DNA from 3 places in the Rothia sp. LK2492 genome. Region 2 is predicted to be linked to each of the others. Evidence: riboswitches for the same ligand, from Rfam matches in the RefSeq annotation. Region 2 holds a riboswitch; each other region holds the start of a gene.

Region 1 (10,246 bases), on a different contig from region 2:
GATCATCGGTCAGGCTCAGCTCTGAGTAATCACGCCACTTATCGGGGTAACCTATCTTGGTGACGAACTTGCCCAGCTTCTCTAGAGCGCGCTCGCGGGTCTCATTGGTCATCCAGTCCAGGTCAGTAATCGACCGACGGTAGGCCTCTAGCAGGTCGTCCACCAGGGCCAGCATTTTCTCTTTATGAGCCGGCGGGAAGTGAACGGCAACGTACTCCTTGCCAACCTCCTCACCCAGGGCGTTCTCAACCAGGCCAACGCCGCGCTTCCAGCGGTCACGCAGTTCTTCAGAACCAGAGAGCGTGCGACCGTAGAAATCGAAGTTCTCTTCAACAACCGCTTCGGTCAGGTAAGGAGCGCGGCTGTGCGCCATGTGCCAGATGTACCAGAGCTTCCAGATGAAGAGCGGCTCGCTAGTCCACATCTGTGCAACTGCCTTAAAGTAGGAGGGCTGGCTGACGATTACAGTGCCCCACTGCTCGGTGGAGGAACCCATGGCATCAATCCAGACGCTAAACGGGAAGCCGGGGAACGTGGTGTCCAGGTCAGCGGCAGCTACGGGATTGTAACGCAGGTCAGCGTTACGGTTCTTGACGTTATCCCAGTGGTGGGAGGCCAGCAGGGTCTCGTGCGCCATGACCGCCTGAGCAGCGTCCTGGGGGCTGAGACCAAAGGGTTCGGCCAGACCGGTCAGCTCAAACATGCGGCCCATGTGAGCGGTGTAGGCGTCGCGCAGTTCAGCGTACTTTTCATCGCGGTAGTAAGACTCATCGGGTAGGCCCAGCCCGGTCTGCGCCAGGTAGACCACGTACTTCTCGGGGTCCTTGGCATCGATGCTGGTGTACCAGCCGAAGGCGGAGCCGTGGCCCGCCTTGGCGTCCAACTCACCCATGACCCTGACGAAAGCCTCGGGGGTGGCAACCTCAAGCACCGGCTGCACCTCGGCCAGCAGGGGATCTACCCCGCCCGCCTCAATCTTCTCAGTGTCCATAAAGGAGTTATAAAGGGCGCCAATTCGTGAAGAGGGCTCATCAGCAGCGAACTTCTCAACGATGGTGCGTACATTCTTCTCTGCCTCATCGCGCAGCGTGTACATGCCGCCGTCACGTGAACGATCAGCGGGGATCTCGTGGGAGTCGTACCAGGTGCCGTTAACATGGCGGAAGAAGTCATCGCCGGGGGCAATCTCTGGGTTTAGGAAGCTGGTGTCAATACCGGAATGTGTCATAACCCCCAGTTTAGGGCGGCAGAGCGTAGCCAGGCGGCTTGTTACTCACCGTTTGGCTGTCAGCGTGAGTGGCACACCCTGCTTTTACAGTCAGTGCCACCCCTAAAAACAATTCCCCCAAAGGGGTCAAAAAGAGAGAGTATTTAACCTATTGCGGTCGAAAATTTTCCAGGTGAAAAGCGAGCACTGTGAGCAAGACCCACTTATGCGCTCGCTCTAAAGGCTGTAACCTTTAGCCTTATGTCTTCTACGCATCCACCATCACCCACTCCTGAGACAGGCGCTCAAAAAGCGGTTAATTCCGCCCCGCCTACCGCATCGATGCCGGTAGCGCGCAAGCTGGAAAAAGCTGAGTTCCTGCTACTTGCCATTATGGTCATCGCTGGTTTCGTTCTCATTTTGAACGAAACCCTTCTCGGCGTTGCGCTACCTGAAATCATGCGAGACCTCAACATTACCGCTTCCACCGCCCAGTGGACTTCCACCGGTTTCATGCTGACTATGGCAGTAGTGACCCCGGCGTCGGGCTTCATTATTTCCCGCTTCTCTATTCGTACTGTCTTTATGGGTGCCATGCTGCTCTTTTCGCTGGGTACCCTGGTGGCAGCAACCGCGCCCGGTATCGGCATGCTGTTGACCGGTCGCGTGCTGCAGGCATCGGGTACCGGTGTAATGATGCCGCTACTCATGACCACCATGATGCGCATGGTAGCCCCCAGCAAAATTGGTCAGGCCATGGGCATTATCGGCATGGTAATCTCTGCTGCCCCTGCTATGGGCCCCACCGTTTCTGGTCTGGTTCTGGGTGTGGGAACCTGGCGCTGGCTTTTCTGGCTAGTGCTTCCCATCGGTATTGCCGCCCTGCTGGTGGGTATGAAGCTAGCCCCCGCGGATGCTCCCACCGGTAGTAACCAGAAGCTGGATGCGCTCTCCATGCTGCTTTCTACCCTGGGCTTCGGCGGCCTTGTGCTAGGTCTTTCTTCTATGGGCGGTAGCTCAGCCCACGGTGGTGCCCACCTGCCCGTTAACCCCTGGGTTGTTGTGATCGCAGCAGCTATCATTCTGGCAATTTTTGTCTGGCGTCAGCTCAAATTGCAAGATCGCGGCCCCTTCATGGATATGCGAATCTTCCGTTCCCGCCCCTTCACCCTGACTGTACTTATGACTTCCATCGGCATGGGCGTCATGCTGGGCACCTCCATCCTGATCCCGCTTTACACCGCCAACGTGCTGGGCGTTAGCGCCCTGCAGACCGGCCTCATGCTTTTGCCCGGCGGCGTACTCATGGCGGTGCTCAGCCCCTTGGTAGGACGCATGTCTGACCGCTTCGGTGCACGAGCTCTAGTTCTGCCCGGCGCCGTTCTCTTGGCTGGTTCTATCTGGCTGATGAGCACCTTCTCTCAGACCACCCCGCAGTGGTACATCATTGCCACTTATATGCTCATGACCTTCTCCCTGCCTTTCATCAACACCCCCATGATGGGCCTGGGGCTGGGTTCCTTATCCGGTGAGCTGACCGCCTTTGGTTCCTCCGCTATGACCACCTTCCAGCAGGTCTCTGGCGCCGCATCAACAGCGGTCTTTGTGGCGCTCATGGGTGTAGGAGCAGCAGCGCACGGTGGAACCGGAACTGACGCCTACATGGCCGGTGTGCACCTGGCCTTCCTGGTAGCAGCCTTTATGTCGCTGACTTCTATCGTGGTAGCCCTGCTTCTGCCCGCCGGAAAGCAGGCCGCAGGAAGCGCCCCTATAGTCCACTAAGGCCGCATCTGCGCTTCACGGATGCAAGGACGCCGCCACCCACCCTCCCGCCAGGTGGCAGGTAGGGCGGGGGCGGCGTCCTTTTGCTTACCCCTAGACCGCTACGGTGAGGCTGGCTCGTACAGCCTCGGTAGCGGCAACCAGAGACTCGATAGAAGCCTTGGTTTCCTTGTAGGCACGGGTCTTTAGGCCGCAGTCGGGGTTAACCCAGAGCTGACGGGCGGGGATATGCTCCAGGGCAGTAGCCAGCAGCTTCTCGATCTCATCGACCTGGGGCACACGCGGGGAGTGGATATCCCACACGCCGGGGCCAATGCCGCGGTCGAAACTCTCAGGCACATCGGCCAGCAGCTCCAGACGGGAGCGGGCTGCCTCAATCGAGGTGACATCGGCGTTCAGGGCATCGATTGCCCCAAAAATCTCGTTGAACTCCGAGTAGCACAGGTGGGTGTGGATCTGGGTGGAGTCGGCAACCTGCGAGGTCGCCAGTCGGAAGGCACCCACCGACCAGTCAAGGTAGGCTGCCTGGTCTTCGACACGCAGGGGGAGCAGCTCGCGCAGGGCGGGCTCATCCACCTGAATAATGCGGGTTCCTGCTGCCTCAAGGTCGGCAATCTCATCGGCCAGGGCCAACGCAACCTGCGTAGCGGTCGCCGCCAAAGGCTGGTCATCACGCACAAACGACCAGGCCAGAATCGTCACCGGGCCGGTGAGCATACCCTTGACCGGCTTATCGGTCTGCCGCTGCGCGAAGCTAATCCACGGCACCGTAAAAGCCTCACCGCGAGTACCCGCACCGCTACGCTTCACATCGCCCCACAGAATCGAGGGGCGGGTACAGCGCGAGCCGTAGGACTGCACCCAGCCGTGCTCGGTCGGCGCGAACCCGTCGAAGTTCTCCGCAAAATACTGCACCATGTCGTTACGCTCAGCTTCACCGTGTACCAGCACATCCAGCCCCAGGCGCTCCTGGAAGTCAATCACACAGCGAATCTCCTCCCGCAGGTGGGTATCGAGCTCTTCCCTGGTCAGCGCACCCTTGCGGTAGTCCGCACGCAGGGAGCGAATATGACCGGTCTGCGGGAAAGACCCGATGGTGGTGGTCGGCAGCAGGGGCAGATTCAGGTCCTCCTGGGCCTGCTGACGCACCCGAGCGGACGGACGCTCGTAGTTCTCGGGGGTAATGGAGAGGGTGCGCTCGCGGATGCAGGGGTCGTTGACTCCGCTGGACTGGGCGCGCGCTGCCAGCGCTGCCTTGGCCTGCTCAACCTCGGTGGCGATAGCCTCTGGTCCTTCGGCGAGCCCTCGAGCGAGCAGGGCAACTTCGCTGACTTTCTGGTGGGCAAAGGCCAGCCAGCTGGTGAGCTTCTGGTCGAGCCCGGTTTCCAGGTCAAGGTCGTAGGGCACGTGCTGCAGGGAGGTCGAGGTCGAGACGGACGCCGCTCCCACTGCCTGTAGGGTGTGGAGGGAGGCTGCCAGGTCGTTGCGCCAGATATTGCGGCCGTTCACTACACCTGCCACCAGCAGGGGAGCCGAATTGCCGCCGAAGAGGCGGGCGAGGGCGTCCTGATCGTAACCGGTAGATACCAGGTCAAGATGCAGGGCCTCTACGCCCGAGGTAGCCAGGGGTTCCAATAGACCGGTCAGGTTGCCGTAGGGGCTGGTGACCAGCAGGGAGGGGCGGTCAGAGAGCTGGGTGAACTCCCCGTAGGTCTTCTCAATGAGCTGCGCCAGCTCGGCTTCACTCACAGCCTGGTCAGCACCCAGGGCGGGCTCGTTGAACTGAATCCAGCGCACACCGCGGCCGGCCAGGTGGGCGAGCAGTTCTCGGTAGAGGGGCAACAGGTCTGCTAGACGGTCGAGGGGCGCGAAGTCGGCGGGGGAGCCGTCCTCAGCTTTTGCCAGGAGCAGGTAGGTGAGGGGGCCGGTGATGCTGGGGCGGGCGGACGTCCCCGCCGCCTCCGCGGCTGCCAGCAGGTCATCGAGGGCTTCAGTGTTAAGGGTAAAGCCGGTGGTCGGGCCGATTTCTGGCACCAGGTAGTGGTAGTTGGTGTCGAACCACTTGGTCAGCTCCAGCGGGGGCAGGTGCTCGGTGCCGCGAGCCAGGGCGAAGTAGCCGTCCAGGTCGATCAGGCCGCGGTCGTCGCGTACCGACTCGAAACGGGCGGGCAGGGCGGTGAAGAGGCGGGTGGTATCGAGTACCTGGTCGTAGAAGGAGAAGTCCGCGGGAATAGCGTAGTCGTCGGTCAGGCCGCGTTCGGTAAGGGTGCGGTAGGCGTCCTGCTGAATCTTCTGGGCGGTCTGCTTCAGTTCGTTCTGGTTGGACTTACCCGCCCAGTAGGCTTCAACAGCGCGCTTGAGTTCGCGGCGGGCGCCGATACGGGGGTAGCCGGTGATGGTTGCGGTGGGGAAAACAGTGGTCATGGTGGTGTCTTTCTATAAGGTCTTTGGGCCGATATTTTTAGGCGTAGGTCAGTTCGGCCAGGGGGTTTTCAAAGCGGGTGCTGTAGCGGGGCAGGTTGACCTGCTCGAGAACGTCCAGCACCGCTGCGTGTTCATTGAAGGTGTAGAAGTGGATGCCGGGGGCACCGGCGTCGAGGGATTCTTGGAGCAGGCGGACGCCGAACTCCACCCCGATACGGTGCCGTTGGGCATCCCCGCTCGCGGTTTCAAGGTCGTAGGCCAGCTGCTGGGGCACGGGCAGGCCCGCTAGTGAGCAGAGCGTGGTGAGCCTGCGCAGGCTGGTGACCGGCATGATGCCCGGAATCAGGGGTAGGGTTACCCCCGCGGTTCGGGCCCGCTGCACCAGGGATTCGTAGCGGGTCGCCTCAAAGAAAACCTGGGTGATAGCGAAGTCAGCCCCCGCCCGCTCCTTGGAGAGCAGAATTTCAATATCCTGCAGTTCCGAGCTGGACTCCGGGTGCCGAGAGGGGTAAGCAGCTACCCCCACCGCCACGCGTCCTGCTGCTAGGTGGGCAAAATCCTGGGTCTCAACTTGGCGAATGAGGTCAACCAGGGACCGGGCAAAGGGGATATCGGGGGCCTGCGTGCTGCCCGGTGGCAGGTCGCCGCGCAGGGCTAAAAATCCGCGGACGCCGATCGCCAGAATACAGCGAACAGCAGCTTCCAGCTCCTCGGCGGTGTGCCCCACACAGGTGAGGTGAGCCAGGGGAGTGAGCTGGGTTTCGTGGACCAGATGGTCTAGCAGGGCCAGGGTTTTCTGCTTACGAGCCCGGTCGCCGGAGTAGGTCACCGACACATAGTCGGGGTTGGTGGGCGCCAGCTGGTCGATGGTCGTCAGCAGATTCTCGCAACTGGCAGAACTTCGCGGTGGGAAGAGTTCGTAGGAGAGCGCCGGTGTATAGGTACTCATGGTTTCCTTACAGGTCGTTGGGTGGACCCGAAAGAATGCGGTAGCCGCTCCCATTGGTGGCGGGAGGGCGCCACACAGTGCGGTGGGTGGACCGCTGGTGATGCACTCTATCGGTCCTAGCAGGAGCACCTTTCCCGTCAGGGGTGGTTGCTGCGACGTCATCGAGCTAGGTCTCTCGGTCGCTCTGGATAGGTTTGATGGTTCTACACTAAAAGCGCAGGCAGGGCGCTGGCAAGAAACCGCCGCTCTGTGCAGCTTTTTGACTTTGTGTCGGGTGTGTTGAGACACATGACAGTAATATTTCGGGCTTTATTGCGATGGTATGTAAAGGTCGCACCGGTTTCTTTGAGTGAGAGTGGAGCTTTTTTCTTACTTTTCTTGAAAGGTTTTATAATCATGGTTTCGATTAGAAAGTTCTGCACCGTGCTCGCCGCGACATGTGCAATTTCCTTCAGCTCCGTAGCAGTGGCTACGGCTGAAACGCGTACAGATACGAATTCTGGTGCGACTCCGAATATTATTGGTGGTTCAGTAGCCACGAGCCCTTGGGCTGTCCAGCTTCGGTTCAATGTGACCGGCAGCAATGGAATCAGCGGTTGTACCGGTGAATAACTCAACGCACAATGGGTCCTGACAGCAAAACACTGCATCGATGGTGCCTCCAACATGCAGGTCTATCACTCCAATGACCAGCTCAACCCCGGTACAGCCGTCAGGGCCAGTAGAGTCTATGCGGCTCACAGTGGAGATATTGCCTTGGTTCAACTAGACCGACCAGTTTCTCTTCCAAGCTACCCTAGGTTGGATGTTAGCTACAGTCCACGCACTGGTGATACTGGAACTATCGTTGGTTAAGGGCTGGGGGCCTATGACCAACCTACGACTAGCCTACGTATGGCAACAGTGCAGGTAGAGGGTCCTTCAATTGATACCTATGGTGGTCCCGCAGCTCAACTGCGGGGTGTCTCTGGTGCAGCAAACCGAGGGGACTCGGGTGGACCTTTGGTGATTAATGGCCGAATTGTAGCTGTATGCTCCACCGGTGATCTTTCCCCAGGCGGTAATATCAACGCTCAATCTAACTATGCTTTGCTGAGTCAGGCTGCAAGCTGGATTCAACATACCGCAGGAGTAAACGCTCTGGGAGTTGCTGATACTGGGGAGTTTGCCACCATAAACTAGGCCCTACTTCATACCCTCTAATCTGTTGTTCTTAACTTTCTACGAGGTGGTACTCAGGGACTTTTTCCCTGAGTACCACCGGGTTTTGTAAGATTGAAGGCTTATACCTAGGGTAGAGGTATGAGCATTGAATATCGCCAAGTAGGCCGTAGCGGCCTGACCGTATCGACCGTTGGCCTGGGCTGTAACAACTTGGGTAGAAGCAAAACCGCCACCGAAACTCAGACCGGCACCAACGATGTGCTGGCAGCCGCCGTGGAGCAGGGCATCACTCTCTTTGATGTTGCCGATATTTACGGGGCTCGGCCTGGGGTATCTGAAACCATGTTCGGTCAGGCGCTCAAAGACACCGGCATTGACCGGGACAAAATCGTGATTGTTTCTAAATTTGGCATGGATATGGATGGCGCCAACGGTACTGACCACGGGGTGAGAGGTTCCCGACGTTACATCATGCGCGCTATCGAAGCGTCCTTGGGCCGCTTGGGCACTGACTATATTGACCTCTACTTCCACCACACCCCCGACCCCGTCACGCCCGTGGAAGAAACCCTGGGAGCACTTGCCACTCTGATTGAGCAGGGCAAAGTGCGCTATATTGGCAGCTCCAATCACTCCGGTTGGCAGATAGCCCAAGCGGAATATATCGGCAGGCAATTAGGCACTCGCTACATCGCCGCAGAGAACCATTACAACCTGCTGGACCGCCGCGCTGAACTAGAAGTACTGCCCGCTGCCCGCGAGTTTGGCCTGGGCGTCCTACCCTACTTCCCCCTGGCTAACGGTCTGCTGACCGGTAAATATAACCCCGGTAAGGAGGCTGTTGAAGGGCGACTGACCCGCATCAAGCCCGAATTGCTGGACTCGACAGACTGGGATCAGATGCGTGCCTTCTCGGAGTTTGCCGCCGAGCGCGGACTGACCGAGGTGCAGGTTGCTTTCTCTTGGCTGGCCCAGCAACGCCCGGTGTCATCGGTCATTGCTGGTGCTACCACCATTGACCAGGTGCGCACCAACGCTGCCGCCATAGCTACTCGCTTCAGCGAGGACGATTTGGCTCAACTGGACGCCATCTTCCCCGCGCCGCCCAAAATCGCACCCTTCTAAGCTTTGCCCGCTTGCCGGTATAACCCAAAAAGCCTGCCCCCAAATAATGGGGCAGGCTTTTGGCTGAGCTTCTATAAAGAGGCTAAAAGGAGTTTAGATGTCTTTGGTAGTGAAGAGAATCTCGTCGCGCTCAAAATCTGTACTGATTTCGAGAGTGATGTCATTAACATCTGCCACTGCGAAAGCCATATCGAAGGTTACCTTGTCACCGGGGAGGAGCTTTGTTGAAGGAGTACTACCCAAGTTCTGTGCGCTGTCAAAAATCTGGTTAGCCTCAAGTCCTGCTGAGTTGCCGCTAGCCAGGAACATGACAGGATCGTAGGTCTCCTGTGAACCATTTTCAATGGTCACGGCAAACACTACATAGTTCTTGAGTGCATCATTATCATTACCGGCAGCGGTATCGCCGGGGGTGTAATCGGTGCGGGGCTCTGAGACGGTTACTTTAACGCCATCATTGTATTCAGCGGTTTCCCCAAACTTGAGCACGCCGTCAAGTGAAGCCGCACTCTGCTCATTAGAATCAGCCGCTGAGGTCTCTTCGGCGGCTGCTGATGCGCTGGGGGTTGTTGCAGCAGATACGGAGGTCTGGGCGTCCTGTATCATCTGTTCAAACTCGGGGTCATTTGCAATGGTGTTTGCCGCGAAAACAAGAATTGCAATGATTGAGGCAATGGTGCCCACTACTGAAAGTGCGATAGCGATAATTGAGGTGATCTTTTCCTTCAACTTTTGGAAAAGGCCCACAATACCTGTTACGAAACCGGCAAAGAGTAGAAGCCAGCCGAAGAGGGCTGTCACGGGGAAGAGGCCCAGCACAAAACCAAGGGCAGAAAGTGCCAGGGCAACGATGCCAACAATATTCTTGGGCTTTTTACCGCCGGGTTGCTGGGGGTCACCTGCGGATGTGCCGTAGGTAGGAGCGCCGTAGGGCTGCTGGTAAGCCCCGCCGTTCTGCGAGGTGCCACTTTGGGAACCGTAAGAACCGTAGCTTTGGGCGTTGGGGGGATTATTTTCAGGGGTGGGAGTGTTACCATTCTCAGTCATACAGGATATATTACAGCTCACATTCAATAAGTCTGAACATTACCTGGGAATCGCGGCGCGCATCTGTGCGGCGGTTCACCGGTACGCTCCCATATAAGAAAAGGAGCGTTAGAATATCTCAGGTCTATGGATGGGCGACGGTTGGCTTAGGGGCAGCTCTGGGCGTTCCCGCGCAGCGTAGCGCTGTTGAGGCTCTCCGATGGGTAGAACCCCCCCCTTGCTCTTGTGAGCAGGGAGGGGTTGGATTGCATAATTCGACGGTACTAGGTGACCTTGATGCCAGCGATGTCGGCGGCCTCTAATAAAGTACGTGTAGCGTATTTCAGACCTTCGATGGGGCCCATAGAGGTGTCCTCATGTTCGATGTTGACCCACATGTTCTCATCTACCTCGTAAAGAGCCTTCATGAACTCTGCCCAGTAGGCTGCATCGTGTCCAACGCCCACTGCCACGAAGTCCCAGGCGGAATCCTGGGGCCACTCGTTGACCCATTCGTCGCCCCCAAGATTGACGCGGTTCTCTTCGGGGGAGAGGCGGCGGAAGCGCTC
Region 2 (10,246 bases):
AGCAGAGTGAGCGCGCAGCTGATTATTCCAGGGGTCCATGAAGTTCAGCGACTGCCCATCAAAAGTGGTAGCAATGCCCTTGTATTTCAGGCGGTCAGCCAGAGTATCGAGCGCTCCCTCCCCCGGTAGGTGAAGATTCACCACTCCTAGGCCCAGGGTGTTTTGGCGAGGGCTGGCACCCAGAGAATTCCAGACATTCATGGCCATGTGATGGTGGTAGCCACCAGCAGAGACAAAGACCGCAGCGTTACCCAACCCGGCAGTGCGCTCAAAGCCCAGGGCATCAACATAGAACTGTTGAGCAGTAGCCACATCCCCCACCTGCAGGTGCACGTGACCCACGGTGCCTGCGTAGTCTGCGGGGGTCTCTGCCGCCAAGGCGATCTGCTCATCGGTCAGGTGTTGGCGAATAAATTCAACGGGGTCAATATGGAGAGTATCCATAGCAACCTCACCGTTGGACCACTGCCACTGGTCGCGGGGACGGTCAATGTAGAGTTCAACTCCGTTGCCCTCTGGATCAGCAAAATAGAAAGCCTGGGAAACTAGGTGGTCGCCTGAACCTACATATCGGTTGCGGTAGGAGGTCAAGCCTCGAATGAGTGACTTGGCGAGATCCTGCGGGGTGTCAAAGAGAATTGCGACGTGGAAAAGGCCGGCTTCAGTGCGGGCAGGGGCGCGCAGGGAAGGGTCATGCTCGAGGGTCACTAACACCTGATTGCCCAAACCTAGGTGGACGCCGGGTAGGTCAGAAGTCAGTTCAACTAGACCTACGCCGCGGGTGTAGTAGTCATAGACAGCTTTTAGGTCTTTGACGCGCAGGCGGACAGTGCCCATGGTGGTATTTGCTGGCAGAAGGTGAGTTCCATGCGAGGCTTCAGTCATGGCGGGGGCCTTTCAAAAACATTTACTTTACTTGTAAAGTATTTCCTAGAAAATTGTAACCGTCAACCCCTCACCCTAGAGAAAAGGGCAGCCCCCAAAAAGTTAATTTCTTTCCGGCGAACTGACTTCTTGAGTGACACCCCAGGCTCCCGCTACCAGCCCAGCTCCGCAAACAGCTGATCCACATCCTGCACCACCGTTAAACCCTCAAAATAGCGGCTATCCACAAAGCCAGCGTCCGCCATCGATTTGAGCGCCTCAATCAGCGGGTTCCAGTAACCGCCCACATTCAGCAGATAGAGAGGCTTATTATGCTGGTTGAGGTAGTACCAGGTCCAAGTTTCAAAAAATTCTTCAAGGGTTCCGGGGCCACCGGGCAAAGCAACGAAAGCATCCCCCTCCTCTGCCATACGAGCCTTGCGCTCGTGCATGGTTTCCACGACCACTAGCTCGGTGAGGTTCTGATGCGCTTTTTCTAGAGGAACCATGAATTCGGGAATAACACCTAGCACGTCGCCTCCCGCAGAGAGAGCAGCATCTGCCATCTGCCCCATCAGCCCAATCTGCGCACCTCCGTACACCAACCTGACGCCGCGCTGGGCAGCTTCAAACCCCAGCCGGTTTGCTTCAACCGAGAAGACAGGGCTATTCCCCAGAGACGAGCCCATAAAGACGGTCAGCGATTTCTGCACATCGAAGTCCTCAAACTGCTCGACCAGGGCAGGAAAGACCGCCTCGGTGTTGAGCGGTGCCTGGTGTTTTAGGTTACCTGCAACGGGGTGAACCCAGCGGATCTGCTCAATTTCAGCCTGCGGGCGCACCTTACCCCAGCTGGTATCAACGATGGGCGCCAGATAGACATGAGCTTCGACCATCATTCCGGGTTCATTGAGGGCAGGCTGGGTAAAGACGCCGATCTCTTGCAGGCCGGGAACAGAAATCCTTAGCCCCAACTCCTCATAGACTTCGCGTACGGCTGTCTCTTCGAAGCTTTCCCCCGGTTCGGGTTTGCCGCCGGGCAACATAAAACCGGTGGTGCCCCGTTTGCGCACGGTCAGCACCTCCATATCGTCACTCACAAAAACTACTGCTGAAACACGGATAACAGACATGCTTTCTAGAGTACCGGCCAGAAGAGCCAAGCCAGCTCACCCCACAAGCGCCCTGCGGCAGAGCTAATTCAGCTCTTCTCAACACGTAGACTTCTCGCTTCGTAAAATTATGTGAGGGTTGGCACAAGATAGTATTCTGAGTAACAGTACCTGCCTAAAAACTGATCAAGGGAGACCACCCTATGGCAAAGATTATCTACACCCACACCGACGAAGCGCCGCTGCTGGCCACCTACTCGTTCAAACCCATCGTTGAGGCTTTCGCTGCTACCGCCGGTATTGAGGTTGAGACCCGCGACATTTCGCTGGCCGGCCGCATTTTGGCACAGTTTAGCGACATTCTGCCCGCTGACCAGCAGGTTGCAGATGCGCTAACCGAACTGGGCGAACTCGCTAAGACCCCCGAAGCTAATATCATCAAGCTACCCAACATCTCGGCGTCCGTGCCCCAGCTCAAGGCAGCTATTGCTGAGCTTCAGGCTCAGGGTTACGGCATCCCCGACTACCCTGATGAAGCTGAGACCGAAGAGCAGAAGGACGTCCGCGCTCGCTACGACCGCGTCAAGGGTTCAGCCGTTAACCCTGTGCTGCGTGAGGGTAACTCTGACCGCCGCGCTCCCCTATCGGTCAAGAACTACGCGCGCAAGAACCCTCACTCCATGGGTGCGTGGAGCGCAGACTCCAAGACCAACGTGGCCACCATGGGTCAGAACGACTTCTTCAGCAACGAAAAGTCAGTGGTGATCTCTGGTGATGACACTCTGAAGATTCAGCACGTGGCAGAAGACGGCACCGTGACCGTTCTCAAGGAATCTCTGCCCGTTTTGGATGGCGAAATCATTGACGGCACTTTTATGGACGTCGCCAAGCTGGATGCCTTCCTGGCTGAGCAGATCGTCCGCGCCAAGGCTGAGGGCGTGCTCTTCTCCGTGCACCTCAAGGCAACCATGATGAAGGTTTCTGACCCCATCCTCTTTGGCCGGGTGGTACGCGCCTACTTCTCTGAGCTCTTTGAGAAGTACGGTAAGCAACTGGAGGAGGCCGGCCTCAACGGCAACAACGGTCTGGCAGCGATCATCAGCGGTATCGAAACCCTACCCGCCGACATCCAGCAGGACGTCCGCGACCTCATTGAGAAGGGCCTGGCAGAAGGCCCCGAGCTGGCGTACGTCAACTCAGATAAGGGCATCACCAACCTGCACGTCCCCTCAGATGTCATTGTGGACGCTTCCATGCCCGCAATGATCCGCACCTCCGGTCAGATGTGGGGCAAGGAAGGCCAGCAGGCCGACACCCTGGCGGTGCTGCCGGATTCCTGCTACTCCGGTGTTTACCAGACCGTTATTGACGACTGCCGTAAGAACGGCGCCTTTGACCCCGTCACCATGGGCACCGTGCCCAACGTTGGTTTGATGGCTCAGAAGGCTGAGGAGTACGGCTCACACGATAAGACCTTCCAGCTAGATGCAGCCGGTAAGGTGCAGATTGTTGCGTCCAACGGCGATGTGCTCATTGAACATGATGTGAAGGCTGGCGACATTTGGCGCGCCTGCCAGACCAAGGACATTCCCGTGCAGGACTGGGTCAAGCTGGCTGTCTCCCGTGCCCGCGATTCTCAGACTCCCGCCGTTTTCTGGCTGGACGAGAAGCGCGCTCACGATGCAAATCTGATTGCTAAGGTCAACAAGTACCTGGGTGACCACGACACCGAGGGCCTGGACATCCGCATCCTGGCACCCGAGGCTGCCACCCAGTTCTCCATTGACCGCATCCGCAAAGGTGAGGACACCATCTCGGTGACCGGTAACGTTCTGCGTGACTACCTGACCGATCTCTTCCCCATCCTCGAACTAGGCACCAGCGCGAAAATGCTCTCCATTGTTCCGCTGATCAACGGTGGCGGTCTGTTTGAGACTGGCGCTGGCGGTTCTGCGCCCAAGCACGTTCAGCAGCTGGTGGAAGAAAATCACCTGCGTTGGGATTCACTGGGTGAATTCCTGGCACTGGCGGCTTCTTTCGAGCATCTGGCAAAGACCACCGGCAATGCGCGTGCGCAGGTTCTGGCGAACACTTTGGATGCTGCGACCGGCACTTTCTTGAACGAGAACAAGTCACCGTCACGCAAGGTGGGCGAGATCGATAACCGCGGTTCGCATTTCTACCTGACTAAGTTCTGGGCTGAGGAGCTAGCTGCTCAGACCGAGGACGCAGAGCTGGCTGAGGCTTTCGCACCGCTAGCTGAGGGTCTGGGTGAGAAGGAAGAGGTTATTGTGGCTGAGCTGCTGGAGGTTCAGGGTAAGCCCGTGGACCTGGGCGGTTACTACAAGCCCTCCGACGAACTGGCCGAAGCCGTGATGCGTCCGAGTGCGATGTTCAACGGCATTCTTGAAACACTGACATAAAATAACGAATTCATTGTTAAGGCGCATCAGCATTATTTTGCTGATGCGCCTCTCCCTCCAGAAAAAGGAAAAATATATATGGAAAACCAACTACAGTTCAATAATTTCCAAACAGACGAGATAACCGATGAAGAATTTATTAATGAAAATATTGATAAAGAACTAGAATCTGTCAGATATGCGACTCAGGTGTATGATATCGACGGATTAATTCGCAGGCTCCAAGACGGTGACCTAGTTGTACCACAGTTCAGAAGCAACACTGAAGAACTTGAAACAGAGGGCTTTCAAAGGGAATTTGTCTGGAAAAAGCAACAAATGGACAGGTTCATTGAATCTATTCTGGTGGGCTTTCCAGTTCCTGGGATATTTTTGGTCGAGCAAAGCGATAATAGATTACTTGTCCTTGACGGTCAACAGCGCCTTACTACATTGAGGTTCTTTAAGGAAGGAAGGATCCAAAGGAGAAATCAAGATAACGGCGAAACCGTAAATTCTCCTTTTGTTTTAAAATATGTTTCAGATGAATTTTCCGGTAAGTCTTACGAAGACCTATCATCTGAACAACAAAGGAAATTTAGAAACACTGGTATTACAACAACAATAGTTCGAACAGTCCCTGAGCCCGGTGATTTAAGTACAATCTATCAGATTTTTGAAAGAATCAACTCTGGCGGAACAAAACTTACCCCACATCAAATTAGAATAGCTACATTTGCGGGCAGAATTGTAGGATTTATTGAGGAAATCAATAACACCTCAGATTGGAGACATCTATACGGAAAGTATGACGTCAATGCACATGATCACGAAATAATTTCTAGAATATTAGCCTTGTACTTTAATTGGGAAAACTATTCAGCTCCAATGAAGGAGTTCATTAATGACTTTTATGAGAAACATCGCTATGCAGATAACCCCAGTCATGAATTAGAAAACGCCAAACAGCTATTCCTCAGAGTAACATCTCTTATTCGCCAAGCTTACCTCGATAAAGGATGGGCGCGAGAACATAGTATCTCATATGTAGACTCTCTGTATGTAGGACTCATGAAACGTATCGAGAAATCTGAAATTGGAGCAGAAGAACTGCTGTCAAGATTACACATTTTTTCAGATGAACTTGATTGGCAAGCAGTCAGCCGAAATGGTTCAGATAAATTCTTTATCAGCCAAAGAATGAGAGCTGCAATAGAGGTATTTGGCGAATGATACCTTCAGAATTTTCGCTTGTTGAAGTTTTGCAAAAACTGGTTGATACATATTCCCCTATCCGACTAGATAACATATCAAATTCTGTTGTAACTTGGGATGCCTTAATTGAGTCTATTAGATTTTATCCTCAATGGATTAAAGCTAAAGAAAATGTTAGACCCATGTCACTTGAATCATGGATGACATCAAAAATGCAGCAGAATATAATTGTACAAGCTTCCTCCAATGTGGAGTCTGCCCTACGCGATTGCTCTATAACCCGTCTAAAAAAAGAGTTTCCAAATTTTGAAGACATAGAAGAATTTGTTGAGAAGTCCAATAATTCAAAAGGATTTAAAAGTGAAGATCACGGTAAAATTAAAACAGCTTGGTCGGATGCCATTAAGTCAACGATACCTTACGGTGCCAATCCATCCAATTCTCGAATCAAAGAGTGCCTAACCTACATCTCATCTAAATGTTCTGAAGATTACACATCCTTAATTAATAATACATCACTAAATCCTGATGTTATTAAATTTCAAGTTGACTTGAGAAACTCAATTTCTCATGGCAATTCTGGAATCAGTTTCTCTGAAGAATTATTAGCACTAATTGTTTGGCATTCTTTTGAAATCCCGTACGCCCTCAACCTTTATGCTTCAGGGTTAAATAGAATCTGTGACATCAATGGGAATTATAATCTTATAAGCAACCCATTCGAGGCTGATTTTATACGATTCCACACACAGCTCCATTTTCGTAAAATTATTAAATAATCACTCATAGAATTTAACTGCATATAAAATTAATTTCTATCCAAGATAATAATTAGGTAAGCCATTATATTGGCTTACCTAATTATTTATATAAAGATACCTTTCTAGCTAATTAGCATAGGAGCTAATTCACAGGCATCCAACGGTTCATCCGAAAGATGCGCCTGAGGAAAACTTCCTTCGATACGCCTACCCAAGAGTTTATGGCTGGAACTAAATAGCAATACCGGCGCAGCCGCTTTCTCATCAGATTCGATGTCCTGGTTATCGCCACCCTCAGGTGCACAGAGATAAGCTATACGCTGCGGATCGTGGTGCCAGAAATAGGCCGCGCCGTCTGCCGTCTGTAGTTTCAACCGGGTGCCGCGCTGCTCAAGCACTGTGGCTTTCTCCCACAACTTATTTGAAGCGTTGATATCAACAGCAGGCACAATTCCGTGACCAGCAGTGTGAAGAATACAGCGGGTACCAACAGTGTCCTTGCTTGTTTCTGCATCGGCATTAGAAGAAGAAAAAGAAAGCTGACTCATGAGGGCCTCCTAAAATAGTCGCTACTTTCACTGGACCGTCTGAGCCTGGTGACCGATTTTCCTTTGAAGGCACCGTCTGCGAAAGGCGGTTGCCAGCCAACAAGTCAAAGGGCTTAGCGTTGGGCTTCTGAATCGTGGTAGCAACTTCAACAGAGTTTTATCAGTTCACACAATAAGCTCTATTACAAAGGGGCCGCCCTCCCCTACCGCTGGTAGGTGAAGGGCAGCCCCTCGTCTGCCAAATAACTTAGTTCTTCTGCAGTGACTTTACGATGTTGTCAGCAACTTCCTGTGCCTTAGCGGTGTCCGAAGCTGAAACGGTGATAATGCTGTAACCGTCACCAGTGCCTGCCGGCACAATGATGTAAACACCTCCGACATCTACCCCAGCAACCTCAGCAGTGTACGCCTGAGTGACACCTTCGCCCAGAGACGTCTGAACCTCAGCAAATGTACCGGCTGTACCGTTAACCTCCTCAACCATCGCCTTAGCTTCCTCAGCAGAAGGCGCCACCGATGCAGAAACCGGCTCCGCCAAAACGTTGACGTTCTCAGCAAAACCAGCTGCATCACGAGTCGCAGACATAGCCATCACATCAAGCTGAGCCATCTGTTGCTTTAGCATCTCAGCGTTCATACCGGTCTCAGAACCAGCCTGCTCCAAGTATGCCTGAATCTCGGCATCATTAGCCATAGCCTGACTATCCACCTCCAGCCAGCCCTCGGGCACGCCAAAGGACTGGCCATTATTAGGTGCGGAAATCAGTTTGTAGCCCTCAGGCAGCTCCGCCTGCACCGCCGCGGCGGACGAAGTTTCAGAAGCCGCCGAAGTCTCAGTAGCGGTAGTAGCCGCAGCAGAGCTTGCCGACGATGCACTGCTCTCAGCAGTCACTGGCTCATCGCTGTTTGAACCGCAACCGACCAGGACGGTCAAAGCTAGCAGCGCGGCGGTAGGTACGGACAGGAAACGAGAAGTGGGGGAAGACATGTCTGCCTCTTTCACCTGAAAGGAGTAAATACCCTTTCAGAGTAGACCCAGGTCACTATATTGGAGTAGCTACCGGCCAGTAATCGAAATATTTCTTCTACGCGCCGTAGAAAACCAGCTCCGCCCTTAGCTCAGCGCACCGCCAGATTCTTCTAGGTAGCAGGTAGCACACAGGGACTCGTAGCCCACGTGCACGCCGTCGATGGCCACCTGGTCGCCGTCGAAAATGAACTTACCATCAAGCGTCCGCCCGTTAAAGAGTGCTTTACGTCCGCACCGGCAAATGGTCTTCAATTCTTCAAGGGTGTGGGCGATTTCAAGCAGGCGGGCAGAACCGGGGAAGGCGTGAGTACGAAAATCGGTGCGGATACCGTAGGCAAGCACTGGGATATCCTCCAGCACGGCAATGCGCATCAGGTCATCAATCTGTTCTGAGGTCAGGAACTGTGCCTCGTCCACTAGCAGACAGGAGACGGGCAGGTGCCAGTGCATCCGGTCAGGGTCTTCAGCTACTTCAGCAGCGGCATGAAAGAGATCCTTCGCTGAGTCCTCAGGGCCAATGAGGAAGTCAGCATGGCGGGTCACGCCCAGGCGAGAAACAATGAGGGCATCACCCTTGGTATCCACGCGGGGCTTAGCCAGCAGGACGCGCTGGCCCCGCTCCTCGTAGTTATAGGCAGCCTGCAGCAGGGCCGTAGACTTGCCCGAGTTCATCGCCCCAAAACGGAAATACAGCTTAGCCACGTGCGCTACCCCTTCACCAGAAAAATCAAACGGCACCAGTCTACCCGCAAACAAAAACACCAGCATGGCTGCTCCCCCTCGCGAGCGAAAGGTAAGCCATGCTGGCGCAGCGGTGGCGGAGTAGACGTGCTTGCAGCCGGCTGGCTCGGGGCTGGCATGAATCGAGGCGAGCGCCCCGCGCGAGTCTCGAGAGGATCAGCCGGCGAGAGCACGTCCGCCCCGCCACCGTTCAGTTTGAAGTTAGCCCTTGACGGGTTCAACCTCGATGCCAGAGACATCCACCTGCTTGAGGGGGATGGTCTTTGAGCCGCTGACCATCTTGTGGACCAGGTAGACGCCAATGATGATGGGCACACCAATGTAGGCTGAGACAACCTCAAACCAGTGGCCCTCAAAGATGGCGTTGTAGTTCTGGCCGCCAATGACCAAGAGGCACATGAGCAGCGCAACGATGGGCCCAATGGGGAAGAGCGGTGCCTTGTAAGGTAGGTCTTTCACATCGAAGCCCTGGGCGACGTAGGCGCGTCGGAAGCGGTAGTGGCAGATAGCGATGCCCACCCAGGTAATGAACCCGGAGAGGCCTGAGATGTTAATCAGCCAGGTGTAAGCGGCACCCTGGCCTACGAGTGCGGTGACGAAGCCGAAGAGACCGATAGCTGCGGTCATGAGCAGGGCGGGCATGGGGATGCCGCGCTTGTTGACGCGCATGAAGATTTTGGGTGCTTTGCCCTCGACGGCCAGAGAGTAGAGCATACGCGATGAGACGTAGAGGCCTGAGTTACCGGCAGAGAGGATAGCGGTCAGAATGACCGCGTTCATGACGGAAGCTGCGAGCGCGATACCCAGGTTATCGAAGACCATGGTGAAGGGCGAGTAGGCGATGTCGGTTTCATCAGCGCGCAGGAGGTTGGGGCTGGTGTAAGGAATCAGGGTACCGATCACCGCGATAGCACCAATGTAGAAGAGCATGATGCGCCAGAAGACGCTCTTGAGGGCACGGGGGACGTCGCGGCGGGGGTTCTCTGACTCACCGGCAGCAACACCAATCATTTCGGTGCCTTGGAAGGAGAAGCCAGCGACCATGAAGATGGCCAGGATGGAGATGAAACCGCCCTTGAAGGGTGCTTCGCCGTCGGTCCAGTTACCAAAGCCCGCCTCGTGGTTGCCCAGGATTCCAAAAATCATGAGGATACCTGCAATGAGGAAGACGATGACGGTGAGCACCTTGATGGCAGCCAACCAGTATTCTGATTCGCCGTAAGCACGCGCTGAAAGAATGTTGATGCCCAAGATGATGAAGAGGAAGAGACCCGCCCAGATCCAGCCGGGGACGCCGGGGAGCCAGTAGGACATAATGACGCCGGCAGCGACCAGTTCTGCGGCAACGGTAATGGCCCAGTTGAACCAGTAGTTCCACCCCATAGCGAAGCCAAAGGACTCTGAGACGTAGCGGGAAGCGAAGGTCTGGAAGGAGCCTGCTACGGGCAGGTTGGCTGCCATTTCGCCCAGGGACTGCATGAGGAGCAGCACCATGATGCCGATGAGCGAGTAGGCGAGCAGAGCACCGCCGGGGCCAGCGGTTGCGATGGTGGAACCTGAAGCGACAAAGAGG
Region 3 (10,246 bases), on a different contig from region 2:
TTGAGTTCTCACCGATGCCAATCCATAGCAGCAACAGGGGAACCCAGGCCAGAGAGGGAACAGCGCGTAGCGCCCCAATGGTGGGGGCCGCGAGCAGGTTAGCCCAGCGGGAGAGGCCCACCCAAGCACCCAATGCCAGGCCCAAGAGGGCACCGATGGTGAAACCAAGGAGGACACGCTGGGTTGAGATCGCAATGTGTATCCCCAGCTGGCCGCGTCCAAGAAGGTCAAGGGCTGCTGCAACCACCCTAGATGGTGCGGGCAACTGGACGGCGCTGAACACCCCGGTCAAGCTCAGGTACTGCCAGAGCGCCAGCAGAGTGAGAGGAAGCAGAGCGCCTAACCAGGGCAGCCAGCGGTTGCCCCGGGTGCTCAGTTGCACGGGCCGTGAGGACGCCCCCGCCCGGCTACGTGCTACTCGCTTAGTTTCGGAGGGGCGGGTATCAGTGGCTGGAAGCAAGGACATGGCTATTCACTCACCAGCGCCGAGATACGTGCAGGGTCAGCCTTGGTGGCAAACGAATCGTGGATGAGACTGCCCAAAGCGGAGTCCACATCAGCCTGGGTGGCGACGTCCCCGGACTCAACCAGGTAAGGGCCAACCCTTGTCAGCACGGTACGCTGGGCCTCCCCGGGCACGTTATCAATGTCTAGATTGGTTCGTTCCCAGACGGTGCGTGCGGTTTCTAGCGTGACACCCGATTCATCCGCCAGAATCTGAATCGCCTCATCTTCGTTAGCTAAAGCCCACTCGCGGGCGTACTCGTAGGTATCAACAATGGTCTGAGCGGACTCGGGGTCAGAAGCGATGAAGTCCTCGGTAGCGTTCAAAAAGCCGTAGGTATTGAAGTCAACGTTGCGGTAGAAGAGGATGTTGCCGTCTTCAATTTCGGTGCCTGCCATGATGGGGTCTAGCCCGCTCCAGGCATCCACCGAGCCCTTAGTGAGAGCGGTACGGCCGTCAGCGTGCTGGAGCTGCTCGATTGTGACATCCTGCGGTGAGACATTGTTTTCTTCAAGCGCTTGGAGCAGGAAGAAGTAGGGGTCGGTACCCTTGGTGACTGCAACTGACTTACCGGCCAAGTCTGCAACCGAGGTAATACCGGAGTCGGGGGTGGTGACCAGAGCAGCCCATTCAGGCTGGGAGTAGAGGTCAATCACCTGAATGGGGGAGCCGTTCGACCGGGCAAGGAGCGCCGCTGACCCGGCGGTTGAGCCGACGTCAAGAACCCCAGACCGCAGAGCCTCATTAGCCTTATTCGATCCCGCTGACTGCACCCATTCCACGGTCTTACCCTCATCCTGGAGAGCAGTCTCTAGCCACCCTTTTTCCTTGATGATGAGGGAGAGCGGGTTATAGGTGGCGTAGTCGACAGTGATTGTGGTGTCCGCGGCTGAGGCTGGAGCTGAGGCTTCAGGAGCTGCGTTTTCACCTGCCAGGCAGCCGGTCAGTAGCAGGGCGCCAGCGGCCAGGAGGGCGGAGGATTGGGCGAAACGAGAAAAGATTGACACGGGGTTTCCTTGAAATGTCGTAGTGTGTGGGTGCAAGAAGCAAAGGCCAGGGGGGCAGATACCCTGTAAAGGAGAGGGCTGGTACTTAGTGCTCTTCGACGCCGAGCTCAGCCAGCAATTCTTTGCGCAACAAAGCGAGGTCTAAATCCCCGCGATCACGGGGCCGGTGCCCGGGCACCTCAACCGTTCGGGTAATCGTGGCAGGCGAGTGCGGATCAGGTGTGCCTAACACAATTACGCGATCTGATAGGTAGAGAGCTTCTTCCACATCGTGGGTGACCAATAGGATGGTTGCGGGATCCTGAGCATGAATATCCAGCAGCAGATCCTGCATTTTGATACGCGTCAGGGCATCCAGCGCACCAAAAGGCTCATCGAGCAGCAGGACGCCGGGGTTACGCGCTAGTGCTCTCGCCAGGGATGCGCGCTGCGCCATGCCTCCTGAAATCTCGCGGGGGCGATGCGCCGCATAATCCCCCAACCCCACCAGCCGCAAGAGGGCATCAACATGCTGCCGAGCGTCGTCCTTAGGGGTGCCCTTGGGTAGGCCCAGAGCCACATTCTTAGCAATAGACCGCCAGGGTAAAAGCCTGGGCTCCTGAAACCCAATGGCTACCCGTGAATCTAGGCCACGAACGGCAGCGCCGTCGATGGTGACCTCACCCGCGCTGGCTGCTTCCAAACCAGCCGCTACACGCAGCAGCGTTGATTTACCGCAGCCTGAGGAACCAATAATCGAAATAATCTCACCCGGATAGGCGGTGAACGAAACACCTTCGAGGACCGTGTGGACTGCCCCGCGCTCGCCGGCGAAGCTCTTAGCGATGCCCGAGAAGTTGATGTCACAGGCGGTGAGGGTGTGCTTTAGCGTGAGTGTGCTCATTGCTTTCTCCATCGTTTCTTGGCGTTAGCACCGGTCCCTATGGTGGGTGGTTGCTGCGACGTCGTGGAGCCAAGTCTCTCGGTCGCTCTGGATGGTTATCGGTGGCTTTAGCCTATGGGCGCGGTGCCTGAAAATCTAGCCTGTGACGCCTCTTAACGTTTGTGACGCTCCGTGACGGCCCGCCGTCCGTAACAGAACTCAACCCGGTTCACAGTGTGAAACAGAGTCCCTAAACTTTGCCTCAGCGCCCCCTCACCTCGTTAGACTAAAACCGTGATCATGAGACCCAACGCTAAGCTCTGGCTCGTTGGGCGGCAACCCTCTCCCGTAGCGGGGTGCTCCAGATGAGGATCCGGCAGATAACTGCAAGTACGGCGCAACTAGGCGCCACCTTCACAAGAGGTTAGGCGTCATTTTTGTATCGCTAGCCAGGCACGGGGTGTGAGGGCTGACCCGAAAGGCACCGGTTCATGACCGAGAAGAAGCGTATCGTTGTCAACGCGTTCGATATGACCACCACCAGCCACCAGAGCTTCGGCACCTGGCGTCACCCCCGCAACCGTGCGGATGAATACAACACCATCGAATACTGGACTGATCTGGCAAAGGTCTGCGAAAAGGGCCTCTTCGACGCTATCTTCATCGCCGACGTGGTGGGCGTCTACGATGTCTACAAGAACTCGGTGGCCGATGCCCTGCGCGACGGCGCGCAGGTTCCGGTGGGCGACCCCTTCCTGCACATTTCAGCCATGGCAGCGGTTACCAAAAACATTGGCTTCGGCGTCACCGCAGCTGCCACGTACAACCAGCCTTATACCCTGGCACGGTCCTACTCCACCCTTGACCACTTGACCCGCGGCCGCGTGGGCTTCAACGTGGTGACCAGCTACCTGGCGTCAGCTGCTGAAAACCAGGGCCTGCCAGCTCAGATCCCACACGATACCCGCTACGAGATCGCAGATGAGTTCTTGGATGTTTGCTACAAACTTTGGGAGGGTTCCTGGGAGGACGGCGCGGTGCTGCGTGACCGTGAAAATGGTATCTTCGCTGACCCCACCAAGGTGCACCCCATCGAGCATAAGGGGAAGCATTTCACCGTGCCCGGTATCGCCCTGTCTGAGCCCTCACCCCAGCGCACTCCGGTTATTTTCCAGGCGGGCGCATCATCCCGCGGCCAGCAGTTTGCTGGAAAGCACGCCGAGGCTATTTTCATCACCGCCCTGCGCCCCCACTTGACCAAGGTGCTGACCGGCCGCATCCGCGACGCTGTTGAAGCAGCGGGCCGTAACCGTGATGATGCCAAGATTCTTGCCATGCTCTCGGTTGTGGTTGATGAGACTGACGAGAAGGCGCAGGAAAAGTTCGAGGAGTACAAGAAGTACGCCAACTTAGAAGCTTCTCAGGCAATTATCGGCGGCTGGAGCGGTGTGGATCTCTCCCAGTTCGATGAGGACGAGGCGCTCAAGTACGTTGAGACCGAGTCGATTCAGTCCTTCCTGACCCCCTTCACCCTACAATCCAAGGATCGTGACTGGACGCGTCACGATATCGCTGAGCACTGCGCTACCGGCGGCATGGGCGAGGTCATCGTGGGCTCACCCCAGACCGTTGCCGATGAGCTAGAACGCTGGATTGACGAGGGTGGCCTGGACGGAATCAACCTTGCCTACCATGTTTCCCCGGGTTCCTTCGAAGACTTCGTGGAGTTCGTGGTGCCCGAACTGCAGAAGCGCGGCCGCTACCGCACCGCCTACGAAGGTTCCACCCTGCGGGAGAACCTCTTCGGTGAGGGCATCACCAAGGTGGCAGATACCCACCCGGCTGCAGCCTACCGCGGCGCCTACGTTGGTCAGCGCAGCGCCGCGGACGGCAACGTCCGCTAGGACAAGCTGACCGAAACGCCCCCGTGCGTCACCGGGAATCATCAGGAAACCTTCAAAAGTGTGGATGTGGAGTAAGACCGTACTTTTGAAGGTTTCTTTTGCTGTGCTCAGAGGCCTAAAGTGTGCGAGTATGGCTAGTACAAAGATGTGTACTTACTATTGAGAGTGGGTTGCCGTGTCAGATCCCTTTCCGCATACTCAGCAGCCGCCGACGGTCGCCCTGGTACTTGCCGGTGGCCGGGGGAGCAGGCTCTCGCCGCTGACCGATCACAGGTCTAAACCGGCTATCCCTTTCGCAGGTATCTACCGCATGATTGATGTTGCCCTGTCTAATCTGGCGCACTCTGGGCTGCGTCACGTCTGGGTGGTGGAGCAGTACCAGCCCTTCACCCTCAACCAGCATCTTGCCGGCGGACGCCCCTGGGACCTGGACGGCACCCGCGATGGTTTGCGTATTCTTCCGCCGGTTCAGGGTCATGCTGTGGATGGTTTTGCCAGCGGTAACGGGCACGCTCTCTACCAGCAGGTGCCTCTGCTGGAATCGGTGGGTGCACGGAACGTGATAGTGATGAGCGCAGACCACCTCTATCAGCTGGACCTGCGCCCGGTCCTTGAGCAGCACGATGAGCTTGGCTCTGACCTCACTATTGTGACGACCGAGATTGATGAGGACGCCTCCCGTTACGGGGTGGTGCGCACTGATGGTCAAAAGGTAGTTGCTTACGACTACAAACCCAAGGCTCCAGCGTCACAGAAGATTGTCACTGAGATCTTCGTTTTCTCGGTGACCGCCCTTCGAAACTCTCTGGATGCCTTGTTAGAGGGTGTCGACCGAGCTGATACCGACGCCGTGGGTGAGACTCTAGGGGATTACGGTGAGACTCTCATCCCCCACCTGGTTCAGCACGGTGCCGTGCACGAGTTTTTGATGGAGGGGTACTGGAAAGATGTGGGCACCGTTGACGCCTACTACCGTGCCCACATGGATTTATTAGAGGGTAAGGGGCTCCAGCTGGACGCCCCGGGGTGGGCTATTATTCCCCACCCAGACCCTTACGCGCCGGCCTATATCGCCCCCACTGCGCAGGTTCAGGGGTCTTTGGTGGCACACGGGGCTAGGGTTCACGGCCGTGTGGAACACAGCGTCATTGGCCCCGGAGTAACCGTAGAGGCAGGTGCGGTGGTTGAGCGCAGCATCATCATGGGCGATGCTCTGATTCCGGCGGGGTCACACCTGCGGGCTGTCATTGTGGATGTTGGCGCGAAGGTGCCAGCTGAGCAGATGGGGCAGATTAAACCCGGGCCGGGCAACATTACCGTACTGGCATACGAAGGTAGCGGTCAGGGGCGCCGCTTTGATGGTGAGGCAGTCGCCCCTGCCTAAGCAACTACCTTTATTGGGTCAGCAGCGCTGCTAGAGCAGGGCACTCCACAGCCGGCATACGTTCTCGGTAACCTTCTGATAAACGGGGCGGTTGATCCACTCGTCGTAGCGAAGCTCTTTGCATTCAGAGATATAGTCACTGGCAATACGCTCAAGTTCAGAGACCATGCCCCTGTCCACGATGAAGGTGGAAACCTCAAAGTTGAGGGCGAAGGAGCGGGGATCCATGTTGGAGGAACCGATGAAGGTTATTTCATCGTCCACAATCATGAACTTGGAATGGAGGACGGTGGGGCCGGGGTACTGCTGAATCTTGATCCCGGCGCGCAGTAGCTGCTCATAATAGGAGCGCTGACCCATGATGGGCAAGAATTGGTCGCCCTTTTCACACACGATGAGAGTGACTTCGATGCCGGACATCGCCATGTTGGTCAGTGCCTGCAAGAGGGTTTCTTCTGGTACGAAGTAGGGCGAGCAGACAGTGACCCGCTCTTCAGCGTTGTAGATCAGGTGGTTGATCAGACGTAGGTTATTTTCGGTTTCAAACCCGGGGCCTGAGGGCACAATTTGCGCTAAGGGACGCTGGTTGATGTTCACCTTGGCGTCGTTGATGATGCTGACGTCAATTTCTGAGAGCAGAAGTTCCTTGGTTTCTGCGTACCAGTCCGAGACGAACACAGCGTTGAGCTGGTGAACTACAGGACCGGTGCAGACATACGAGAGGTCCTTCCAGTTCAAGCCTTTTCGGAGGTTGCGTTTGAGGTTATAGGAACTGTGGATAGCGTTCTGTGACCCCGTGAAGGCGATTTCGCCGTCAATCACCACAATTTTGCGGTGGTTACGCAGGTCGGGGCGCTGCCACTGGCCCTTCCAGGGTTTGAGGGGCAACATGAGACGCCAGGGCACTCCGGCAGCGGTGAGTTTGCGCTGTAGCTCCCTCCACCGAGGGTATTTGCGGGCGCCAATATGGTCAATGAGCACCCGGACGCTCACTCCGCGCTCGTGGGCGCGCACCAGGGCGTCCCAGAGGGGCTCGGTGGCGGTGTCTAGGGCGGTGATATAGAACTCAAAGTGGACATAGGTGGTTGCTTTGTCAATCTGTTCAGCGAGCTCTGCCAGGGCATCGTTGTTGCTTTCTCGCAGATCAAACTTGTTGCCGCCAATGAGAGGAAGAGCTCCCAGCCTGTAGTTAAGGTTGGCTGCTACACGCGCGGGTTCAGAAATTTCCACCTCGCCCAAAACTGCGTCCTCACCGCCGATGACATCTTTGATGATTTGGTTCATGGCCCGCTGACGGCTGCGCCGGTGCTTGGGCACCAGGTTAGAGCCGAAGACCAGGAAGGCGATGAGACCTAAGAAGGGAATGAAGAAGATGGCCATCAGCCAACCCAGAGCCACCACCGGTTTGCGGTTATAGGGCAGCCAAAATATTACGGTCAGGCGGATCAGAACATCGATAACGACCAAAGTTACCGATAGCCAGTCCGGAATATTAGGGATGTCGATGGTGGGCAAGAATAAGTTCACCGTTCTGAGTCTACCGTTAGGTGTGACAAGATGCGCTCGTACTTGCCTGAGTCTTTGCCCCCCCGGTGATGGAAGTAAGCGGCTAGACTGGGAGAGTGAGCAAACCTGAGAAGTCTGTGCGCCAAGCGCGCCGTGAACGCACCCATACTGCAATCCACACCGCAGCCTTGGCGCTGGTAGCTGAGAAGGGTTTGAAAGAAACCACCACTGATGAAATAGCGGCCGAAGCTCAGGTGAGCCCTCGCACCCTCTTCAATTATTTTGCGGTGAAAGAGGACGCCGTGATGGGTTTACGTGCCCCAGAACTCACCGAGCAGATTCTTGAGAAGGACGCCGCGCGTCAGCACCTGGATTTTTTCGAGCGTCTCACCCACCTTCTGCTCGATATTATCGTGGCTTCAGTAGATGGCCCTACGTATACGCAGGTGCAGGATCTTATCTCGCGTTACCCGGAGCTACGCTACCGCATGCGACTGCATAATCTCGAGTGCGAAAAGACCTTACAGGCATTTTTGCTCACCGTTGACTGGCCAGCCTTTAGGGTAGCTGGCCGCCGCGGGCCCTTCCCCTTTAATACGGCCAACACCGCCTCTGCCGCTGGTGAGGAGAAAGCCAGCGCGGCCGTTCACCTTGCAACCGCCCTTTTACGGCACCTAGACTTTGTGCGCGGTGTGCCGGAGGAGGCTGAGCGCCAGCAGCTGGTGAGTGAGGCTGTGCAGACCTTCCGTTACCTCTTGCGCGAAGATTAAACCGCGGGCGCTGTGCCCACCTATTTTCGAAGACCAATCAGCGTCATTTCTTGTGCTCCAGCTCGCACCCTTGGGTAGAGTGGTACTGTACCCGCAGTGCCAACGGCTGCGCTTTTGAGGAGATTTCGTGAAAATTCTTGTTCCTACCTCTGTCACCCTGGATGAGTCCCGCCTGGGTCTTGAGGCGGAAGACACCGTGGTGTCCTATGACCCTACCGTGAACATTGACGCTGAACACTATGACGCTGATGTGCTGATTTCTTGGGCTAACACTAATGAACAGCTAAAGGACGCCGCCGCTCACCTTGAACAGGTGGAGCTGGTTCAGTCGCTTCTAGCTGGCCCGGATCAGGCACGCGCAGCGGGCTTCCGTCAGGAGGCTGTTATTACCTCGGGGATCGGTCTTCACTCCAAGACCGTGGCGGAGCATGCTCTGGCGCTGACCCTGAACTTTGTTCGCTTCTTGCCGACCCTGGCAGAGCACCAAGACCGCAGCAACTGGGCTGGGGAACTGGGCGGGGCGCAGGAGCTTCACCCCGCTGACCAGGTCACCACCCTGCTGGATGCCAAGGTCACCATCTGGGGCTTTGGCTCTATTGGCACTACTACGGCCCGCCTTTTCCAGACGTTCGGCGCTCAGGTGACCGGTGTGGCGACCACCGCCGGTGAGCGTGAAGGCTTCCCCGTAATTGCTACCGAGGATATCGATAGCGTTCTGCCCGAGACCGACATCCTCGTGATGATTCTGCCCAATTCTGAAGCTACGCAGAACGCTTTGAATGCCGCGCGTCTGGCTAAGTTGCCTACCCGCGCTTACATCATCAACGTGGGCCGCGGCCCTACCGTTAATGAAGCTGACCTGGTCGCTGCTCTCAATGAGGGCAGTATTGCTGGGGCTGGTATCGATGTAGCGGTGACTGAACCCCTGCCTGCTGATAACCCGCTCTGGGCTGCTAAGAACATTGTGATTACGCCGCACTCTGCTGGCGGCCGCCCTGTAGACCCTGAGAGCCTTATTGCGCAAAACCTGCAGGCCTTGCGTGACACCCGCGCCGGCAAGGATGCCGACTGGCGCAACAAAATGAACTAGCTTCTCCTGCTTAATAAGAAGTGACCGGATCTTTACAATGTGTAAAGATCCGGTCACTTCTTTTTAAACGCTGAGGTAGGGTCCACCTACATCCCTCAGCACAAGAAATAAATTCCGCGTAGCTGGTCGGGGCTGGCGTGAATCGCCTTGTGAGCGAAGCGAACCGGGCGAGAGGGTCAGCTACGCGGAATTTACTTTTTGTGCGCCTTTAGCTGACGACGGCGCCGGTTTCTTCGAGCAACTTGGCGCGGAGCTCGCGGCGCTGGGCCTGAGCGTCGGGATCAGGGAGGGGCACAGCGGCCAGCAGGCGCTGGGTGTAGACCTCGCGGGGGTGACGCAGAATCTGCTCGCGAGGGCCTTGCTCTACGATTTCACCGCGGCGCATCACGGCGATGCGATCGGCCAGGGCGTCGATGACGGCGAGGTCGTGGGTGACGAAGAGGCAGGCGAAGCCCATTTCGGCTTGGAGTTCTTGGAAGAGTTCAAGGACGCGCGCCTGCACGGAGACGTCCAGCGCAGAGGTGGGTTCGTCGGCAATCAGCAGCTTGGGTTTGAGCGATAGGGCGCGGGCGATGCCTACGCGCTGTTTCTGACCGCCGGAGAGCTCGTGGGGGTAGCGGTTGCGGTAGGAGCGGGGGAGCTCCACGCGGTCCAGGAGTTCTTCGATGCGCTTTTGCAGCTCGGCACCCTTGGCGACGCCGGCGAGCATCATGGGTTCGCCGATGGATTCGCCGATGGGCAGGCGGGGGTTGAGGGAGGATGAGGGGTCCTGGAAGACCATACCGACGTCCTTGCGTACCTGGGCGAGGTTCTTGCGGGAGGGCTTGGTCATGTTCACGCCGCAGACGGACAGTTCACCTTCGGCGACGTCCAGGAAGCCTACGGTGGCGCGGCCGATGGTGGATTTACCGGAGCCTGATTCACCCACCAGGCCTAGTACTTCACCGGCACGGATTTCAAGGGTGGCGCCGGTGACGGCGCGGAAGGGCCCTACACGGCCCTGCTTGGGGTATTCCAGGGCAACGTCCTTGAGGGAGAGGATGACCTCGCCGCTGCGGGCTGGCGCTACCTTTTTGAGTATTTCGGTGGCGGGGCGGTTTTGTTCTGCAGCGTCATTGATGGCGGCGTTGACGTCGATTTCTTCGCCGCCCAGGTGCAGCACGGCGCTGAGCAGCGCCTGGGTGTATTCGTGCTGGGGGTTGTTAAAGACCTCGTGAA

The links. Region 2 has a riboswitch for S-adenosylmethionine ahead of VVR27_RS09815 (hypothetical protein). Riboswitches for the same ligand answer to the same signal wherever they lie in the genome.
Region 1: linked by a shared signal. The riboswitch ahead of VVR27_RS05825 (methylenetetrahydrofolate reductase) and the one ahead of VVR27_RS09815 (hypothetical protein) in region 2 are both predicted to bind S-adenosylmethionine.
Region 3: linked by a shared signal. The riboswitch ahead of VVR27_RS06400 (ABC transporter ATP-binding protein) and the one ahead of VVR27_RS09815 (hypothetical protein) in region 2 are both predicted to bind S-adenosylmethionine.

Annotation. Positions count from the first base shown of each region.
Region 1 is NZ_JAYWLX010000004.1:56,074-66,319, forward strand. It holds gene VVR27_RS05810 (M13 family metallopeptidase) at 1-1,228, opposite strand, end outside; gene VVR27_RS05815 (MDR family MFS transporter) at 1,469-2,989, shown strand; gene metE (5-methyltetrahydropteroyltriglutamate--homocysteine S-methyltransferase) at 3,083-5,413, opposite strand; gene VVR27_RS05825 (methylenetetrahydrofolate reductase) at 5,451-6,362, opposite strand; SAM riboswitch class I at 6,467-6,557, opposite strand; gene VVR27_RS05830 (hypothetical protein) at 6,566-6,901, opposite strand; partial or broken gene VVR27_RS05835 (trypsin-like peptidase domain-containing protein) at 6,990-7,217, shown strand; gene VVR27_RS05840 (trypsin-like serine protease) at 7,257-7,544, shown strand; gene VVR27_RS05845 (aldo/keto reductase) at 7,665-8,651, shown strand; gene VVR27_RS05850 (DUF308 domain-containing protein) at 8,745-9,698, opposite strand; gene VVR27_RS05855 (sugar phosphate isomerase/epimerase family protein) at 9,962-10,246, opposite strand, start outside.
Region 2 is NZ_JAYWLX010000009.1:55,052-65,297, reverse strand. It holds gene VVR27_RS09840 (VOC family protein) at 1-885, opposite strand, end outside; gene VVR27_RS09835 (TIGR00730 family Rossman fold protein) at 1,038-1,997, opposite strand; gene VVR27_RS09830 (NADP-dependent isocitrate dehydrogenase) at 2,180-4,399, shown strand; gene VVR27_RS09825 (DUF262 domain-containing protein) at 4,478-5,611, shown strand; gene VVR27_RS09820 (hypothetical protein) at 5,608-6,372, shown strand; gene VVR27_RS09815 (hypothetical protein) at 6,477-6,902, opposite strand; SAM riboswitch class IV at 6,919-7,036, opposite strand; gene VVR27_RS09810 (hypothetical protein) at 7,150-7,890, opposite strand; gene VVR27_RS09805 (thymidine kinase) at 8,017-8,634, opposite strand; gene VVR27_RS09800 (amino acid permease) at 8,875-10,246, opposite strand, start outside.
Region 3 is NZ_JAYWLX010000004.1:196,045-206,290, forward strand. It holds gene VVR27_RS06390 (ABC transporter permease) at 1-466, opposite strand, end outside; gene VVR27_RS06395 (aliphatic sulfonate ABC transporter substrate-binding protein) at 469-1,512, opposite strand; gene VVR27_RS06400 (ABC transporter ATP-binding protein) at 1,598-2,395, opposite strand; SAM riboswitch class I at 2,401-2,493, opposite strand; SAM riboswitch class IV at 2,671-2,773, shown strand; gene VVR27_RS06405 (LLM class flavin-dependent oxidoreductase) at 2,866-4,278, shown strand; gene VVR27_RS06410 (glucose-1-phosphate adenylyltransferase family protein) at 4,454-5,662, shown strand; gene cls (cardiolipin synthase) at 5,693-7,189, opposite strand; gene VVR27_RS06420 (TetR/AcrR family transcriptional regulator) at 7,285-7,938, shown strand; gene VVR27_RS06425 (NAD(P)-dependent oxidoreductase) at 8,066-9,028, shown strand; gene VVR27_RS06430 (ABC transporter ATP-binding protein) at 9,237-10,246, opposite strand, start outside.